One region of the Arthrobacter sp. OAP107 genome, then DNA from elsewhere that is predicted to be linked to it. Evidence: predicted binding sites of a transcription regulator. Region 1 holds the regulator's gene; each other region holds the start of a gene.
The links. The regulator LexA, encoded in region 1, represses DNA repair genes until DNA is damaged. The targets are predictions, from matches to a motif close to TCGAACANNTGTTCGA.

Region 1 (2,263 bases):
CGCCATCGGCTCTGCTTTCGAACCCGCTGCGGGCGGGCTGGGCCTGGTCGGGGAAGGCGCCCCGAGCTGGACCGGCGTCGACGTGGGTTCGCCCTTTGACTATCCCCGGCAGGGAATCCTCTACGTGGCGGGCCACCTGCCGAAGCCTGGCCGCGGCACGTCGCCCGAGGCGCTGGACGAACTCGAGTCACTGATCCGCGCGTCCGGCGGGGGAGCGCTGTGTCTGTTCTCCTCCCGTCGGGCCGCAGAGGAAGCAGCAGATGCCCTGCGCACCCGGCTGGATGTCAGCATTCTTTGCCAGGGTGAGTCCACCATGACGGCGCTGGTGAAGCAGTTCGCCGATGAACCCGACACCTGCCTGTTCGGCACGATGTCATTGTGGCAGGGCGTCGATGTGCCGGGCGGGTCATGCCGCCTGGTGGTGATTGACAGGATTCCCTTCCCGCGCCCTGATGATCCGCTGATGACGGCGCGGTCGCGGGCTGTTGCCCAGGCCGGCGGCAACGGCTTCATGTCGGTATCCGCCACGCACGCGGCCATCAGGCTTGCCCAGGGGGCGGGGCGTCTCATTCGGTCCACGAATGACAAGGGCGTGGTGGCCGTGCTGGATTCCCGGCTGTCCACGGAGCGCTATGGCGGGTTCCTGCGGGCCGCGTTGCCGCCGTTCTGGCCAACGACCGACCGGAAGACCGCCATCGCGGCACTGGAGAGGCTCGCCGGCGCCCAGGCATAGGGACGCCCCGGGCTGCAGCAGCCCGGGGCCGAAAGTTCTCTGCCGAAGATTCCGTGGGGACAAGCCCCAGGGGGCTACAGCGAGCGAAGTACGGAAACCACCTTGCCCATGACCACTGCGTGGTCGCCGAGGATGGGTTCGTACTGCGTGTTCTGCGGCAGGAGCCAGGTGTGGCCGTCCCGTTGCCGGAAGGTCTTGACGGTGGCCTCATCGTCAAGCAGTGCCGCGACGATGTCGCCGTTGACGGCGTCGCTCTGCCGCCGGACCACAACCCAGTCCCCGTCACAGATGGCGGCGTCCACCATGGAGTCGCCCGCGACCTTGAGCATGAACAGTTCGCCATGGCCCACCAGCTGGCGGGGCAGCGGCATCAGCTCCTCCACCATCTGGTCCGCGAGGATGGGACCGCCCGCCGCGATCCGGCCAACCAGCGGCACCATGGCGGTGTCCATCGCGCTGGGCAGTTCGGACACGGAGCCGCCTGCCGTGCTGGGGGCCGGGGCTTTGTCACCGCCGGATTTCGCCGTTCCCGCATCCAGAGTGAGCGGCATCAGGACCTCCATGGCGCGCGGCCGCTTGGGGTCGCGCCGCAGGTAGCCGAGCTTTTCCAGCTGCGAAAGCTGATGGGTCACGCTGGAGAGGCTGGCCAGGCCTACGGTGTCACCGATTTCCCGCATCGACGGCGGGTAGCCGTTCTCGTTGACCGAACGCTGGATGGTTTCCAGGATCTTCTTCTGGCGGACTGTAAGTCCCTTGGGGGTCCGCTGAGACCGCGGGCTGCGCTGGGGAGCCTTGCCGTCAGAGGCCTGTGCTGCCATGTTCGCCAACGCCTTTCCGTTCCTCCCGGTTGCGGTAGCTGCAGAGGCCGGGAACTTCCGGCCTGAAAAATGTCAGACCCTGCTGATCAACTGCAGTTGTGGTTGTTCTTTGATTTCCAACGTAGGCCAGCCATTGGGCTTTTTCAAACATTTGTTCTAGCGAGTCTCGACTTAATTCGTTGATAGATGCTAAAACTAGGAAAAGCAAAGTTCGAACATGTGTTCTAGTGAGGGCCGCTTGTCAGTCCGGTGTTCGAACTGTTTGTTCGAACGCGAGGCAGTACAACTTTGGTCCAGGAGGGCTCACGCCATGTCAGCTTCAACAGCAGCAGTAACTTCTACGGCAGTTTCCCGGCCCGGCAAGCCGCCGCGGCTGCGCCTCACCCGCCGTGGCCGGATTGTCCTGATCGGCCTCCCGCTTGTCCTGCTCGCCGCCGTGATCCTGTCACTGACCGGGCTGCTGAACTCGCCGGCAAAGGCTGCTGACAGCGCCACCGGTCTCGCCGTCACGCCGACGGTGTCGGTCACGGTGCAGCCCGGCGAATCATTGTGGGCCATCGCGGGCAAGGTCGACCCGGACCGCGATCCACGGGATGTGATCGCGGACATCGTCCAGCTCAACGACCTTCAGGCCGGGAAGGTCATGCCCGGGCAGCAGCTTTTTGTACCGAACAAATAGAGCTTCACGCCCCCCGAACCGTGCGGTTCCCGG
Region 2 (2,263 bases), 1.7 Mb from region 1:
AGGACGGCAGCGGCGTACACGAACAGCAGCCAGGTGAGCGTGGCGATTGGGGGCTGGCTCCGGCTCAGCAGCGAGAGGCCGCCGAACAGGCCCGCAACCCAGAAGAGCACCACCAGCGTCAGCACGGCCGCTGCCGGAAAGTACTCGTTCCGCACCACCCTCTTCAAGGTTTCCACCACTGATCCTCCTGCGTCTTGCATCCCCATGAGACCAGTATGCGACGGAGACCCGCTGTGACGGAGACGGCACGACGAACGTGTGATGAACACAACCGCTGCCTCGCAGAAGTGGCGGCCCTAGCCGTGCGTCGGCCTGTTCGCTCTGAGTTGGATGAGGGTGAGGTCGAGCAGCGGCGTGGGGACGCCGAGATGCCGGGCGCGGCCGGCGAGGTCTCCCAGGATATGTTCTCCCTCGGTCGGACGACCGGCGGTGAGATCCCGGTACAGGGAGGAGGTGAAGGCCGAACCCGGTTCAGTCAGGAGCGCCAGGGACTGCGCGTGTGCCTGGCCGGAGACGGGGTGGCCGGCTTCCTCGGCGACGGCCTCAAGTTCGTTGATGGCGTCGATGATCTTTGGAAGTCCGCCGGCGTCGATGATTTTGCCGATGGGCCCGCGGAACAGGCACGTGATGACGCCCGCAGCGGCGATGAACGCCCATTTCTCCCACAGGGCACCAACGACATCCCGGCTGACCGTGAGATCAATGCCCGGGACGTCCAGGGCTTCGATAACCCCTTCTGGGACGCCGGCACCATCGAGGGCGCCGACAGTCAGCGTGGTCAGCCCGGTCATTTGGCGCACGGTGTCGCCGTCGAGCGTGGCGACGATCTTCACCAGACCACCCAACACCTGCCCGGGAAACTCCTGGTCCAGCCGTTCAACATGCGCCATGCCGTTCAGGAACGGCAGCAGGAACGTCCCTGATCCCACGTAGTGCCGCAGATCCGCGATGGCTCCCTCGAGAGCAGCGGCTTTAACGGTGACAAGTACGAGGTCGAAAGGCTCAGCGGTTTCTCCGGCAACGACCGTCCGGACCTGGTGGGTGCGGTCATTTCCGGGCGAGACAAACCGCAAGCCATCGCGCCTAAGTCTCTTCGCCCGGCTTTCGCGCACGAGGTAAGTGACGTCGCGTCCGGCTTCCTGGAGCAGGCTGCCAAAGGCGCCGCCGGTCGCGCCGGCCCCAACGACCAGAATCCGCATGGCTGTATTCCTTCCGCACTGGTAGGCACAGCACAACCATACTTGCCAGGGCCGGACGCACCGTTTACCGCAGGATTCTGCAGAGTCTGCAGTTTGTCAGTCCCGGGGACTACACTGATTATCGAACATATATTCGAAAAAAGGTGTGTTGTGGGCGTGATCATCGGTCCCCGCGTGATAGAGGCGGGACTTTCCCTGCGGCTTGTGCTGGTCTCCCCCGTGGCCGTGGCAGCGGGCTTCCCGTCCCCCGCGCAGGATTACTTTGACGGTCGGATCGACCTGAACGAACACCTGATCAAGGACATCACCAGCACCTACATCGTGCGGGTCTCCGGCGACTCGATGGAACACGCCGGCATCAGCGACGGCGACGAACTGATCGTGAACCGGGCGCTGGAACCGCGCGACGGATCCGTGGTGGTGGCAGTGCTGGACGGCGAGCTCACCATCAAGCGCCTGAAGATCACCGCGGCCGGTGTGGTGCTCCAGGCGGCCAACCCCCTGTATCCGGACATCATTGTCCCCGCCCTGGCCGACCTCACCATCTGGGGCGTGGCCACGAGGTGCCTCCACCATGTCTGAGACCCGGCAGCAGATAGCCCTGGTGGATGTGAATTGCTTCTACGCCAGCGCGGAGCGGGCCTTCGACCCCTCCCTCGAAGGTAAGCCGCTGGTGGTGCTATCCAACAACGACGGCTGCGCCGTGACCCGCAGCCCGGAAGCCAAGGCCCTGGGGATCAGCACCGGCCAGCCGTGGTTCAAGATCGCCCCGCGGGCCAGGGAGTGGGGCCTCGTTGCCCTGTCAAGCAACTATGAACTGTACGGCGACATCAGCGCCCGGGTCATGGAGCTGCTGGGACGCTACTCGGCCTGGCTCGAGGTGTACAGCATCGACGAGGCGTTCCTTGGCATCAAGGGCAGCCCCGAACAGGTGACGGGTCTTGGCCGGACCATCAGGGCCGCGGTTCGGCGCAACGTCGGGGTGCCTGTGTGCGTGGGCATCGCAGGCACCAAGACGCTGGCCAAACTGGCCAACCGGTGGGCGAAGAACAACCCCGCCCTGG
Region 3 (2,263 bases), 380 kb from region 1:
AATTCCCCAGATGCCGGTCACCGGGACCCGGGACATGATGTGGTCGCGATGAGTCACAGGAAGCGTGTCGTAGCTGCATACCCCTCCCAGAGCAGGGTTCTGCTTGGCAATCCTGTTGACGAACTTTGCCAAGGTCTTGGTCGGGGCAATACCGACACAAACAGGCAGGCCGACGTGCCTGGCCACAGCAGCTTTGATTTCCCGCCCCACGCGCTCCAGGTCATGCGGTTCTCCGCGCAGCATGGCAAATGCTTCGTCGATCGAGTACACCTCGACGAGGTAGCTGTAGCGGCCAATCAGCTCCATGACGCGCGAACTCAAATCTCCGTAAAGCTCATAATTGGAGCTGCGATGAATGAGTCCCGTACGCGGGGCATCAGCTACGAGCTTGAACCAGGGATCCCCGTTCTCGATGCCCAAGGCCTTGGCTTCATTGGACCGGGCAACAACGCAGCCGTCGTTGTTGGAGAGAACCACCACGGGCCTTCCCTCCAACTTTGGGTCAAAGGCGCGCTCACACGAAACGTAGAACGAGTTGACGTCGATGAGTGCTGTCCGCTCCACCCGGCCGTCCGGCAGGTCACGCATGATGGCCCGCTAGAGGCGATGAAGACAACGGGTGACCACGCCCCAAATGCTGAGCTCTGCAAGCTCCGGGACCACCACGTCCGGATAGTCCGGGTTCTCAGCCGCCAGTCTCACGCGGCCGCGTTCAAGCCGAAGCCTCTTGATGGTCAGTTCTCCGTCGACGATGGCGACCACGACATTGCCGTCGAGGGGCGTGAGAGACCTGTCGACAACGAGCTCGTCGCCGTCGGCGATGCCGGCGCCGGCCATCGAATCACCAGCCACCCTCACCAGGAACGTGCTCGTGATGTCTTTGATGAGGTGCTTGTTCAGATCAATGCGTCCCGTGAAGTAGTCCTGGGCGGGTGACGGGAAGCCGGCCGGAACCGCGACTGGGCAGTACAGAGGTCCTGTCAGATCCGAGATCAGCACGTCAAGGGCGGCAACAACGATGGCACTCATCGACCACTACCTCCTGGGGATCATCGAAACTATGTTCTCCGCAGGTTTATGCACATGTGAATATGTCTTCGATTAATCATACTCCGGCCCCCCAATCTGGCGCCTGCCACCGGACGTTCCGGGGGCAGCCCGCAGGACGTGGCATACTCCTTGATGACCGGAACCTGGGGGAGCCATGAGAGTCACTTTTTACGTTGTCTGGGCGCTGTTCGTTGCGGGCGCGATTTTCTCGTTGGTCCGTGCGGGGCGCAGAACCAGGCGCCAGTCACAGCTGATGGTGGAATGGCCCAAGGCGTCGGCCACCGTGACCGGCAGCACCACGGGCTGGACCAGCGGCGTGGGCAGCTCCAGTCGAAACCTCCGCCACTACCCCACCTACCAGTTCACCGATCCGCAGGGCACCCTCTTCAGGGGCAAGTCCGAAATCTCCCTCGTCGAGCAGCCCTTACCTGGATCCGTGATCGAGGTGGCCTACAACCCCGCCAATCCACAGGAATCCCTTCAGGTGTCCTCAGAGCCGCGTACCGCCATGGGATGCCTAATTGCGTTCTTCGGCGTCTTCGCCGTCGCCTCATTCTGGTTCATCGGCATTTTCCCGCTCGGCTAGTCTGCATTGGCCCTGCCAACGCGCATCGGCTGCCGTGGAACGCCATGGATGTCCTCAGAGCCATCTCTGGTCATCCCGGGCAGATGGTTTACTGACTTGACCGTTACACACTCATTTGGGGGATAAGAATGAAGGGCTTTGCCGCGTCGTTACTGCTCATTCCGCTGCTGCTCACCGGCTGCGTCGTTGCCTACGGAGGGGCTGACGCTACCACTACAGCCACGGCGGCCGCCGACGGCTACGCCCGCCTGGATAAAGCCGGCATCGCACAAATCAAGGCGTCCAAATCCGCCCGGCTGAATATGACCTCGGGACGGCTCACGAAGGAGAGCGTCGGCCTGGAGAACGATACAAGCCAGGCGCCGGACGTCCTGATGCGTGATGGCGTCATGGAGCTGAATATCGAAGGGCCCCGTGGGAGCATCAGCGCCACCACCGACCGGCTGCGGCTCAACGGCATGAACAACAGATCCGAGTTCAGTGAGGTCACGTACTTCCTCACGGCAAAGTCGTTGGAGGACTTCACCGCGCTGATTCGTGACGGCGTGGACCGCTACGGCATCTCCAGTGAATCAGCAGAGCGCTGGATCGAGTCCATGTCCAGCCGACCAGAGGACAAGGGCGACT

Region 2: a site for LexA is predicted at 1,321-1,336, ahead of ABIE00_RS23860 (LexA family protein). Genes of this name have one in related genera too.
Region 3: a site for LexA is predicted at 1,086-1,101, ahead of ABIE00_RS14375 (LexA family protein). Genes of this name have one in related genera too.

What each region holds. Positions count from the first base shown of each region.
Region 1 covers NZ_JBEPOK010000001.1:3,512,839-3,515,101, reverse strand. The annotation lists gene ABIE00_RS16150 (ATP-dependent DNA helicase) at 1-733, shown strand, start outside; gene lexA (transcriptional repressor LexA) at 808-1,551, opposite strand; gene ABIE00_RS16140 (LysM peptidoglycan-binding domain-containing protein) at 1,862-2,230, shown strand.
Region 2 covers NZ_JBEPOK010000001.1:5,197,931-5,200,193, reverse strand. The annotation lists gene ABIE00_RS23870 (hypothetical protein) at 1-206, opposite strand, end outside; gene ABIE00_RS23865 (ketopantoate reductase family protein) at 297-1,199, opposite strand; gene ABIE00_RS23860 (LexA family protein) at 1,350-1,781, shown strand; gene ABIE00_RS23855 (Y-family DNA polymerase) at 1,774-2,263, shown strand, end outside.
Region 3 covers NZ_JBEPOK010000001.1:3,130,916-3,133,178, forward strand. The annotation lists gene ABIE00_RS14370 (Y-family DNA polymerase) at 1-588, opposite strand, end outside; gene ABIE00_RS14375 (LexA family protein) at 598-1,029, opposite strand; gene ABIE00_RS14380 (DUF3592 domain-containing protein) at 1,205-1,636, shown strand; gene ABIE00_RS14385 (hypothetical protein) at 1,765-2,263, shown strand, end outside.